One region of the Methylobacterium sp. J-118 genome, then DNA from elsewhere that is predicted to be linked to it. Evidence: predicted binding sites of a transcription regulator. Region 1 holds the regulator's gene; the other holds the start of a gene.

Region 1 (5,160 bases):
TCCGGATCGAGAACCTCGTCCTGGTCGAGCCGCGCGCGGTTGCGGGCGGCGAGCGCCCGATGCTCGGCTTCGAGACGCTGACGCTCGCGCCCTACGACCGGCGGTTGATCGATCCGGACCTGCTCGATCCGGGCGAGCGGATCTGGATCGACGCCTATCACGCGCGGGTCCGCGAGGTCCTGATACCGGTCCTTGATGCCGGCGCGCGCACATGGCTGGAGCGGGCGACGGCGCCGCTGCCGGGCTGACGCCGTTACGGCCTTGGGGCGCAAGATGGCCGCTCTTGTGCTGCCGCGCGGCGCAGAACGGATCGACAGATGTCTCGAAGCCGGTGCGCGCTCCGGCCGTGGTCCCGGAGCGTATCGGCACATGCCTCAACGTGCCCTGTATCTCGCCGAGCCGGCTGGAGGATTTGGGCGCCCTTTCGTTCGATCGCCCGTGCGGTCGTGGAATTGCAGAAGCGGCGGCAGGCCGCCGATGACGATCCCGCACAGTCGTTCGTTCCGACAGATGCGCGCGCCGCCCTCGGACTCCGCCCGCTCGGCAGTCGACCACTTTTGCCGGTTGCGGGACGATCAACGGACGGCGTTCCTCGACCTGGTGCTCTTTGAGCCCCGCGGTTGAAGGCCGTCGATGTCGCGGCCCATGGGTCGATCATCCGGGTGCGGGACACGCATCGATTCGGCGCGCTATAAGGCGTCCGTCACGGAAAAGTCCGCCCCAGGCTCGAAGAGACCGCGCGTGAAACCGCGCCCGCCCGGCGCGCGAAGGGACAGCATGATCCGCCGCTTCGCCTTCCAACTCCTGCTGCTCGCCGCCTGCTGCACGCCCGCTTTGGCGCAGGGCCTGCGCACGCCGCCGGATCTCGTGCGGTCGAGCCTCGTGGCCGAGCCCGGCGCGGTGACGGGGGCGCAGCCCTTCACCCTGGCCGTGCGCATGCAGGTGAAGCCCGGCTGGCACGTCTACTGGCGCAATCCGGGGGATTCCGGGCTGCCGCCCGAGGTCACCTGGACCCTGCCGGCCGGCTTCAACGCCGGGGCGATCCGGTGGCCGGCGCCGGAGCGCATCCCGATCGCGACGCTGATGAATTACGGCTACGAGGGCGAGGTCACGCTCCTCGTCCCCGTGACGCCGCCGCCGAGCCTCGATCCCGCGACCCCGGTGGAGATCCGGGCCAAGCTGACCTACCTCGTCTGCGAAACCGAATGCGTGCCGGGCTCGGCGGACCTCGCCCTGACCCTGCCGGTGGGGGCACCGCGGCCCGATCCCGACATCGCGGCCCTGTTCGCCCGCGCCCGGGCCGCCCTCCCCGCACCGGCGCTTTGGCCACTGCGCCTGTCGAGCCAGGGCGACACTCTGCGGCTCGACTTCGCGGCGGCTGGCCTCCGGCCCGACGCGGTCCGGAACGCCGCCTATTTCCCCTATGCCGAAACCGCGATCGACAATGCCGCCGCACAGGTGATGTCGGCCGACGGGACCGGCCTGCACCTCACCCTCGCCCGGAGCAGCCCGACCGATCCGGCGCCCGAGGCCCTTCCCGGCGTGCTGACCCTGGACGAAGTGACGGAGGACGGCAGCCGCCACCTCGCCTTCGCGTATGGCGACGAGCCCATGCTCCCGGCCGTTGGGCCGCCGGTCGACGCGGCGACCCCGCGGCCGGCGTCCGTCCCCGACGGGGATGCGCTGACCCTCGCGACCGCCGCCGCCTTCGCCTTCCTCGGCGGCTTGATCCTGAACCTGATGCCCTGCGTCTTCCCGGTGCTGTCGATCAAGGTGCTGGGTCTCGTCCGGCATGCCGGCGAGAGCCCGGCCCGCCTCCGGTTGCACGGCTTCGCCTACACGGCCGGCGTGCTGGCGAGCTTCCTGGGGCTCGCCGCCCTGCTGATCGCCCTGAAGGGCGGCGGGGCTGCGATCGGCTGGGGCTTCCAACTGCAATCGCCCGCCGTGGTGGCGGGGCTCGCCTATCTGCTGTTCGCGATGGGCCTGAACCTGTCCGGGGCGGTTCAGATCGGGGGCCGGCTCGCCGGTCTCGGCGACGGGCTGGCCCGGCGCGCCGGCCTGAGCGGCTCGTTCTTCACCGGCGTGCTCGCCACGCTGGTGGCGACGCCCTGCACGGCGCCGTTCATGGGCTCGGCGGTGGGCTTCGCCCTGACCCAGAGCGTCGGCGTGGCGCTCGCCGTCTTCGCGAGCCTCGGGCTCGGCCTGGCCCTGCCATTCCTGGCGCTGACCCTCTGGCCGCCGGCCCTGCGGGCGCTGCCGCGGCCGGGCGCCTGGATGGAGACCCTCAAGCAGGGGCTCGCCTTCCCGGTCTATGCCACCGTGGCCTGGCTGATCTGGGTCCTGGCGCAGCAGGTCGAGCCGAGGGGCCTTCTGGCGGCGTTGATCGGCTTGGTGCTGGTGGGCTTCGCCGCCTGGGCCTGGGAGCGCGGGCGCGGCGCTGCGCCCGGGGCCGCCCGGATCGCGCAGGTCGGCGCGGCCCTGGCGCTCTTCGCCGTCGCGGCCCTCGCGCTCACCCTCCCGCAGGACCGTGCGGGTCCGGGCGCGCAGGCCTTCACCGGCGGCGCCGAGCCATTTACCCAGGCGCGCCTGGACACGCTGGTGAACGCGGGCAGACCTGTCTTCGTCAACATGACCGCGGCCTGGTGCATCACCTGCGCGGTCAACGAGACCACCTCCCTCTCCACGAAGGCGGTGCGGACCGCGATGACCGAGCGGGGCGTGACGTACCTGAAGGGCGACTGGACCAACCAGAATCCCGAGATCACCCGCCTCCTGGAAAAGCACGGGCGGAGCGGCGTGCCGCTATACCTGCTCTATGCCGGCGCGGGGGAGCCTCTGGTGCTGCCCCAGATCCTCACCGAGGGGACGGTGCTTCAGGCTCTGGCCTCGGTTCCGACCGCCGACAAGAGCGCCGCGCTGACCCGCTGAGCAGCGCGGCCGGTGTCGATGCAGGGTTTCCAAACGGGCTGGATCCCGGACATTTTGAATCCGAGAGACCGCGCCGCTCAAGCCTCGAGCGAGAAGGTCTCGTCGAAGGCGTATCCGGAGCCGCGGACGGTGCGGATCGGATCGGGCTGGCGCGGACCGTTCAGCGCCTTGCGCAGGCGCCCGACATGCACGTCCACGGTGCGCTCGTCGATATAGACGTCGTGGCCCCAGACCCCGTCGAGGAGCTGTTCCCGGGAGAAGACCCGCCCCGGGGCGAGCATCAGGAATTCGAGCAGGCGGAACTCGGTGGGGCCGAGATGCAGCTCCTCGCCGGCGCGGCGCACCCGGTGGCCGGTGCGGTCGAGTTCGAGATCCCCGGCGGCCAGCCGATCCGAGACATGGGCGGGCTTGGCCCGGCGCAGGAGGGCGCGGATCCGGGCGAGCAGCTCCGGGACCGAGAACGGCTTGACGATATAGTCGTCCGCGCCCGTGCCGAGGCCGCGGACCCGGTCCCCCTCCTCCCCCCGGGCGGTGAGCATGATCACCGGTAGACGCTCGGTCTCGCGCCGGGCGCGGATGCGGCGGCAGAGCTCGATCCCGGAGAGGCCCGGCAGCATCCAGTCGAGCAGGACCAGATCGGGCATGCGCTCGGCCAGGAGCAGTTCCGCATCGTCACCGCGGGCCGCCGTATCGACCAGAAAGCCCTCGGCCTCCAGGTTGTAGCGCAGCAGCGTGGTCAGTGCCTCCTCGTCCTCGACAATCAGGACTTGCATGCTCACGTTCGATGACCTGTTCTAAGGGCGAACCCGCCGCGCGTTCTGGAGGCCCAGCCCGTCTCAACTGGAACCAGCCGTCGCCGCGGCGACCGCCCCGAAGATGGTGAGGCGCCGTGGGTTCGCTCCGGGACCTATTCGTGCTCGACCGTCGCGTAGTTCGACGCATCGTTCTTGGGCCGGTCGCCCGCCAGAGTCTCGCCGGTGGCGAGATAGTGGATGGTCTCGGCGATATTGGTGGTGTGGTCGCCGATGCGTTCGACGTTCTTGGCGCAGAACAGCAGGTGGGTGCAGAACGAAATGTTGCGCGGATCCTCCATCATATAGGTCAGGAGCTCGCGAAACAGCGAATTGTACAGCGCATCGATCTCGCCGTCGCGCTCCCACACGTCATGGGCGGCCTCGATGTCGCGACTCGCGTAGGCATCCAGTACGTCCTTGAGCTGGCCCTCTGCGAGGTCGCTCATGTGGCGGACGCCCAGCACGATCTTCTGTGCCGGGGCCTGATCGGAGATCGCAACCACACGCTTCGCCACGTTCTTGGCGAGGTCGCCGATCCGCTCGAGATCGCCCGAGACGCGGATCGCCGAGATGGTCTCGCGCAGGTCGATCGCGAGCGGCTGGCGCCGGGCGATCAGCAGGACGGACCGCTCCTCGATGTCCCGCTGGAGGGCGTCGAGGCGCTTGTCCGCGAGGATCACCGCCTGGGCGAGCCCGTCGTCCCGCCGGACGAGGGCGTCGGTTGCCTCGGCGGTCATCTTCTCGGCCACGCCGCCCATCTCCGAGATCGAGCGGCGCAGGTTCTCCAGGTCGGTATCGTAGGACGAGACGATATGGCCGGGCATGGGGGAGATCCTTCGATGGGGGCCGCGACGTGCGATGCCTCGGGGACGTGCGATGCCTCGGGTCTGATGCAGATCTTACCCGGCCGCGGCGGCTATGCTCGCGCGCAGCGCCGCGGGGGTGCGGTTTCCGAGGCTGATCAGCCGAAACGGCCGGTGATGTAATCCTGCGTCCGCCGCTCGGTCGGGTTCATGAACAGCCTGTCGGTCGGCCCGACTTCGACGAGCTCGCCGAGATACATGAACGCGGTGAACTGCGAGATGCGCGCCGCCTGCTGCATGTTGTGGGTGACGATCGCGATGGTGAATTCGTCGCGCAGCTGCTCGATCAGTTCCTCGATGCGCCCCGTCGAGATCGGGTCCAGCGCCGAGGTCGGCTCGTCGAACAGGATGACGTCCGGGCGCTGGGCCACGGTGCGGGCGATGCACAGGCGCTGCTGCTGGCCGCCCGACAGGCCCATGCCGGACTGCTTGAGCTTGTCCTTCACCTCGTCCCAGAGCGCCGCCTTGCGCAGCGACGTCTCGACCCGGTCGTCGAGATCCGATTTCCCCAGCTTCTCGTAGAGGCGGATGCCGAAGGCGACGTTGTCGTAGATCGACATCGGGAACGGCGTCGG
Region 2 (5,160 bases), 2.6 Mb from region 1:
TTCGAAATCGACGAGCCCGTCCTGCGGGAACACGTCGTAGGCCAGCACCTTCATGCCCAGCGCCTCGGCGCGCTTGCCGATCGACTTGCCGAGCGCCCCGTAGCCGACGATCCCCAGCGTCGAGCCGGCGATGTCGTAGATCGGGTAGTCGAAGTAGCAGAACTGCTTGGACTTGGCCCAGTCGCCCCGCCGCACCGAGTTGGCGTAGGGCACGATCGCCCGGCGCAGGGCGAACATCAGCCCGACCACGTGCTCCGGCACGGTGTTGAACGCGTAGTTGCGGATGTTGACGACCGTGACCCCTTGAGCCTTCGCCTGGGCCTTGTCGACCACGTCGGTGCCGGTGGCGGCGACCGCGATCAGCTTCAGGTCGGGGAGCTGCTTCAGCGTCTCGGCCCGCATTGGGACCTTGTTGATCAGCGCGATCTCGGCGCCCTGGAGGCGGGACACCGTGTCCTCCGGCGTCCAGGTCGAGTCATGCTCGACGTATTCGTGCGGGAAGTCGAACGGTCGGACCCTGGCATCGAGGGATTCACGGTCCAGGAACACGATCTTCTTGGTCATAGGACCCCTCTCGGACGACGGGCGGTTTCCTCGATAGTCTTGTTCTTACTTGCGCGTCGGGGCGGGCCCGGCAACCCGGTCCCGCCCCGATCACGTGCGCGGCTTACGCCTTATGCAGCGGATTCTCGCGCAGGTAGCTGGACGCGGCGGCGACGCCGGAGCCCGGCGTGACCGTGATGCCGCAATCGAGCATCGCCATCTCGGCGCCCGCGATGGCGCCGAGCAGCGACAGCTCGTTCAGGTCGCCCAGGTGGCCGATGCGGAACACCTTGCCGGCGACTTTCGACAGGCCGGCACCCAGCGAGAGGTTGTAGCGGTCATAGGCGTGGGTGATCACCTTGGCGGCGTCGGCGCCCTCCGGCACCACGATCGCCGTGACCGTGTCGGAGTTCCACTTGGGCTCCTTGGCGCAGGGCTTCAGGCCCCAGGCCGCCACCGCCTGGCGGGTCGCCTCGGCGAGCACGTGATGGCGGTGGTAGATGTTCTCCAGCCCTTCCTCCTTCACGATCGCCAGGGCCTCGCGCAGGCCGTAGAGCAGCGGCAGGACGGGGGTGTAGGGGAAGTAGCCCGTGGCGTTGGCGGCGAGCTGGTCCTTCCAGGCGAAGTAGGCATGGCCGAGCCGGTCGTTGCGGCCGGTGCCGCCCTCGGCGATCTTCAGCGCCTTGGGGCTGATGCAGATCAGGCCGAGACCGGCCGGCAGCATGAAGCCCTTCTGCGAGCCCGCGATGGCGCAGTCGACCTTCCACTCGTCCATCTTGAACGGCAGCGAGCCGATCGACGAGATGCCGTCCACGAACAGCAGCGCCGGGTGTCCGGCGGCGTCGATCGCCTTGCGGACCGCAGCGATGTCGCTGGTGACGCCGGTGGCGGTCTCGTTGTGGACGACCATCACGGCCTTGATGGCGTGGTCCTTGTCGGCCCGGAGCGCCTCCTCGATCTTCTGCGGATCGGCGCCGGTGCCCCACTCCTCCTCCTGAACGACCACGTCGAGGCCGAGGCGCTGGGCCATGTCGACCCAGAGGTGGCTGAACTGGCCGTAGCGCGAGGTCAGCACCTTGTCGCCGCGGCACAGGGTGTTGGACAGAGCCGATTCCCAGATGCCGGTGCCCGAGGACGGGAACAGGATGATGGTCCCGGCGGTCGAGCCGAACACGATCTTGGAATCCTGGAGCAGCGGCTTCACCAGCTCGGGGAAGCTCGGCGAGCGGTGATCCTCCGACGGCACGTGCATGGCGCGCAGCACGCGGTCCGGGATATTGGTCGGACCCGGGATGAAGAGGTGGTTGCGACCGGGGCGCCGGGTTGCGGCCATGATGTTTCCTCCGAAAAATTCGTTGCGCGCGGGCATGGGCCCGCGCCGGGTGGTTCGAGCGTCCTCGGGAGTCGGTCCGGCGCCGGCGGACGCGGCTCCCGCCGCGCATGCCCCAACGCCATCTCCGCCGTAGATCGGGGGGCGCAGCGGAGCGGCAGGCGGCCTCACGCCGCTCGCGTCGCGACACGCCCCCGCGTGCCGGTCGCCTCCGAAATGCCGTCCCGTCCGACGGCCCCAGGGCCGTCCTCGCCGCCTTCCTGTCATGCCCGGCGTGGCTCGCGCCGAGCCGCCGGTTATTTGGCATTATGAGGCGGTGACGCTCGAAAGGAAAACCGGAAAAACTTCCGGAACTTGGCAAAAAAATTTTTTGTGCGCCGCAGCGATGCCGATCTGCGGTTGAGAAGCTTTGCCGCACTGCACCAGAACGCCCGGGGCGCCCGGCCCGGCGCGTCATCAAACTGAGACGTGATCCCGGTCAGGATTCCGGCATCGTTCAGCCCCCGGGAGAGGATTGCCGTGGCCGAGGTTGAGGAGATGCCGGTCCGGGTCCGGACTCTGTTCCTGTCCGATCTGCATCTCGGCACGCGCGGCTGCCAGGCCGGGCTGCTGCTGTCGTTCCTGAAGGATTACGACGCCGACACGATCTACCTCGTGGGTGATATCGTGGACGGCTGGCAGCTGCGTTCCGGCTGGTACTGGCCTCAGGAACACAACGACGTCGTGCAGAAGCTCCTGCGCAAGGTCCGCAAGGGCACGCGCATCGTCTACCTGCCGGGCAACCACGACGAGTTCCTGCGCGACTATGTCGGCACGAATTTCGGCGGGATCGAGCTCGCGGAGACGGCGATCCACGAGGCGGCCGACGGGAAGCGCTACCTCGTGATCCACGGCGACCAGTTCGACATGGTGGTCCGCCACTCGCCCTGGCTCGCCCATCTCGGGGACGGGGCCTACACGCTGGCCCTGACCCTCAACACGCTGATCAACCGGGTGCGGCGCCGCCTCGGCCTATCCTACTGGTCGCTCTCGGCCTGGGCGAAGCTGCGGGTGAAGAACGCGGTGAGCTTCATCGGCCGGTTCGAGACGATCCTGGCCGAGGAGGCGCGGCGGCAGGGGGCCGACGGGGTGATCTGCGGCCATATCCACCATGCGGCCGACCGGCCGATCGGAGACCTGCGCTACCTCAACACCGGCGATTGGGTGGAATCCTGCACCGGGCTGGTGGAGCATTACGACGGCCGCATCGAGGTGCTGCACTATCCGAGCCTGCTGCGCGCGCGTGAGGCGGAGACCGTGCCGCAGGCGGTTCCCGGCCGGCGCGCGGTGGCGTGAGGGCGCCCACCGTGAAGCTCCTGATCGCCAGCGACGCCTGGCATCCGCAGGTCAACGGCGTGGTGCGCTCCCTGGAGCAGATGGTGCGCTGCGCCCCCGAGCACGGGTTCGCCACGGCGTTGCTGTCGGCGGCGGATTTCCCCTCGCTGCCCCTGCCCGGCTATCCGGAGATCCGCCTCGCCCATGCCGGGCGGGAGCGGGTGGCGGCGCATTGGCGGGGGGAGCAGCCGACCCATGTCCACATCGCCACCGAGGGCCCCGTGGGCTACGCGGTGCGGCGGCATTGCCTGGCCAACGGCCTGCCCTTCACCACGAGCTACCACACGCGCTTTCCGGAATACCTCGCCGCCCGTCTGCCCGTCCCGGAGGCGTGGTCCTACGCCTATCTGCGCTGGTTTCACGGGGCCGCCCGCGGCACGATGGTCAGCACCGCCTCGCTCCAGGGCGAATTGGCCGACCGGGGCTTCACCCGGCTGATGCGCTGGACCCGCGGCGTCGATACCGAGCGGTTCCGCCCCGCCGCCCCCGGCGCGACGCCGCCGGCCGAACTCGCCGGCCTGGAGCGGCCGCTGTTCCTGTATGTCGGCCGGCTGGCGGTGGAGAAGAACATCGCGGCCTTCCTGAATCTCGACCTGCCCGGCACCAAGATCGTGGTCGGGGACGGGCCGGACCGGGGACGGCTCCAGGGGCTGGCGCCCGGCGCGCGGTTCCTGGGCACCCGCACCGGCGCCGCGCTCTCGGCCGTCTACGCGGCCTGCGACGTGTTCGTGTTCCCGAGCCTCACCGACACGTTCGGGATCGTGCTCCTGGAGGCCCTGGCCTGCGGCCTGCCGGTGGCGGCCTTCCCGGTGCCGGGCCCGAACGACGTGATCGGGGGTACCCGGGTGGGGGTCCTGAACCAAGACCTGGGGGCCGCCGCACGCGCCGCCCTCGACCTGTCCCGGGCCGAGTGTCGGGCCGAGGCCCTGCGCCGGGGCTGGGACGTCAGCGCGTCCCAGTTCTTCGGCAATATCATCGAGGCCCATGGCGGCGAGCGGCGGACCCGGGACGCGGCCTGACGGGTGACGGCGCCCGCGCGCAATGGCAGGAGGGGGCCATGCCCCCCATCGATACGCCCCCCGTCAGCAGGCCGACCGCCCGGGGCGTGCCCCGCGCCCCGGCGCGGCCGTTCGATCCGGCGCATGCCGCCGCCTATCCCGCGGCGATCGGTTGCGACGAGGTCGGGCGCGGGGCGCTGTGCGGCCCCGTCGTGGCGGCCGCGGTCTGGTTCGATCCGGCGGCGCTCCCGCCGGCGCTGCTCGCAGCCCTCGACGACAGCAAGCGCCTGCCCGAGCCCGAGCGGGACCGGCTGGCGCCGCTGATCCGCGCCCAGGCCCGCGTCGCCGTCGCGGCGGGGTCCCGGGCGCTGATCGACCGCATCAACATCCGCGCCGCGACCCTCGACGCCATGGCGCGCGCGGTCGCCCGCCTCGGGATCCCGGCGCCGGTCCTGGTCGATGGACGGGACGCGCTGCCCGGCTGGCCCGGCCGGGCGGTCGTCGGCGGTGACCGGCTGGTGCCGCAGATCGCCGCCGCCTCGATCGTCGCCAAGGTTTTTCGCGATGCACTGATGCGGCGCCTGGCCGCGCGCCATCCCGGCTACGGCTGGGAGCGCAACGTCGGCTACGGCACCGCCGTCCACCGGGCCGGCCTGACTGCCCTGGGCCGGAGCCCGCACCACCGGCTCAGCTTCACCCGGGGTTTCGGGTGACGCCTCAGAACAGCGCCAGCTGTGCCCCCGGCTTGCGGAACGCCGCCCGGTTCAGCGGCATCCGTCCGAAGGCGAAGCCGAGCCGGGTGCCGGCGAGCCGGACCCGCGCGCCGATCATCTCGGCATAGGCCCCCTCCCCGCGGAAGCGGTGCCCGAAGCGGGGATCGTTCTCGCGGCCGCCCCGGGCCTGGCGCAGCAGCGC

The links. The regulator PhoB, encoded in region 1, activates phosphate uptake and scavenging genes when phosphate is short. The targets are predictions, from matches to a motif close to TGTCATNNANCTGTCAT.
Region 2: AC3IF3_RS14970 (UDP-2,3-diacylglucosamine diphosphatase) is a predicted target of PhoB. The motif match lies at 2,325-2,341, and genes of this name have one in related genera.

What each region holds. Positions count from the first base shown of each region.
Region 1 covers NZ_JBYQFA010000001.1:485,152-490,311, forward strand. Annotated here, with positions in the region: gene AC3IF3_RS02275 (aminopeptidase P family protein) at 1-248, shown strand, start outside; gene AC3IF3_RS02280 (protein-disulfide reductase DsbD family protein) at 778-2,928, shown strand; gene phoB (phosphate regulon transcriptional regulator PhoB) at 3,006-3,701, opposite strand; gene phoU (phosphate signaling complex protein PhoU) at 3,836-4,546, opposite strand; gene pstB (phosphate ABC transporter ATP-binding protein PstB) at 4,684-5,160, opposite strand, start outside.
Region 2 covers NZ_JBYQFA010000001.1:3,103,710-3,108,869, reverse strand. Annotated here, with positions in the region: gene AC3IF3_RS14980 (D-2-hydroxyacid dehydrogenase) at 1-564, opposite strand, end outside; gene AC3IF3_RS14975 (aminotransferase class V-fold PLP-dependent enzyme) at 668-1,876, opposite strand; gene AC3IF3_RS14970 (UDP-2,3-diacylglucosamine diphosphatase) at 2,393-3,208, shown strand; gene AC3IF3_RS14965 (glycosyltransferase family 4 protein) at 3,220-4,266, shown strand; gene rnhB (ribonuclease HII) at 4,305-4,958, shown strand; gene AC3IF3_RS14955 (PA0069 family radical SAM protein) at 4,963-5,160, opposite strand, start outside.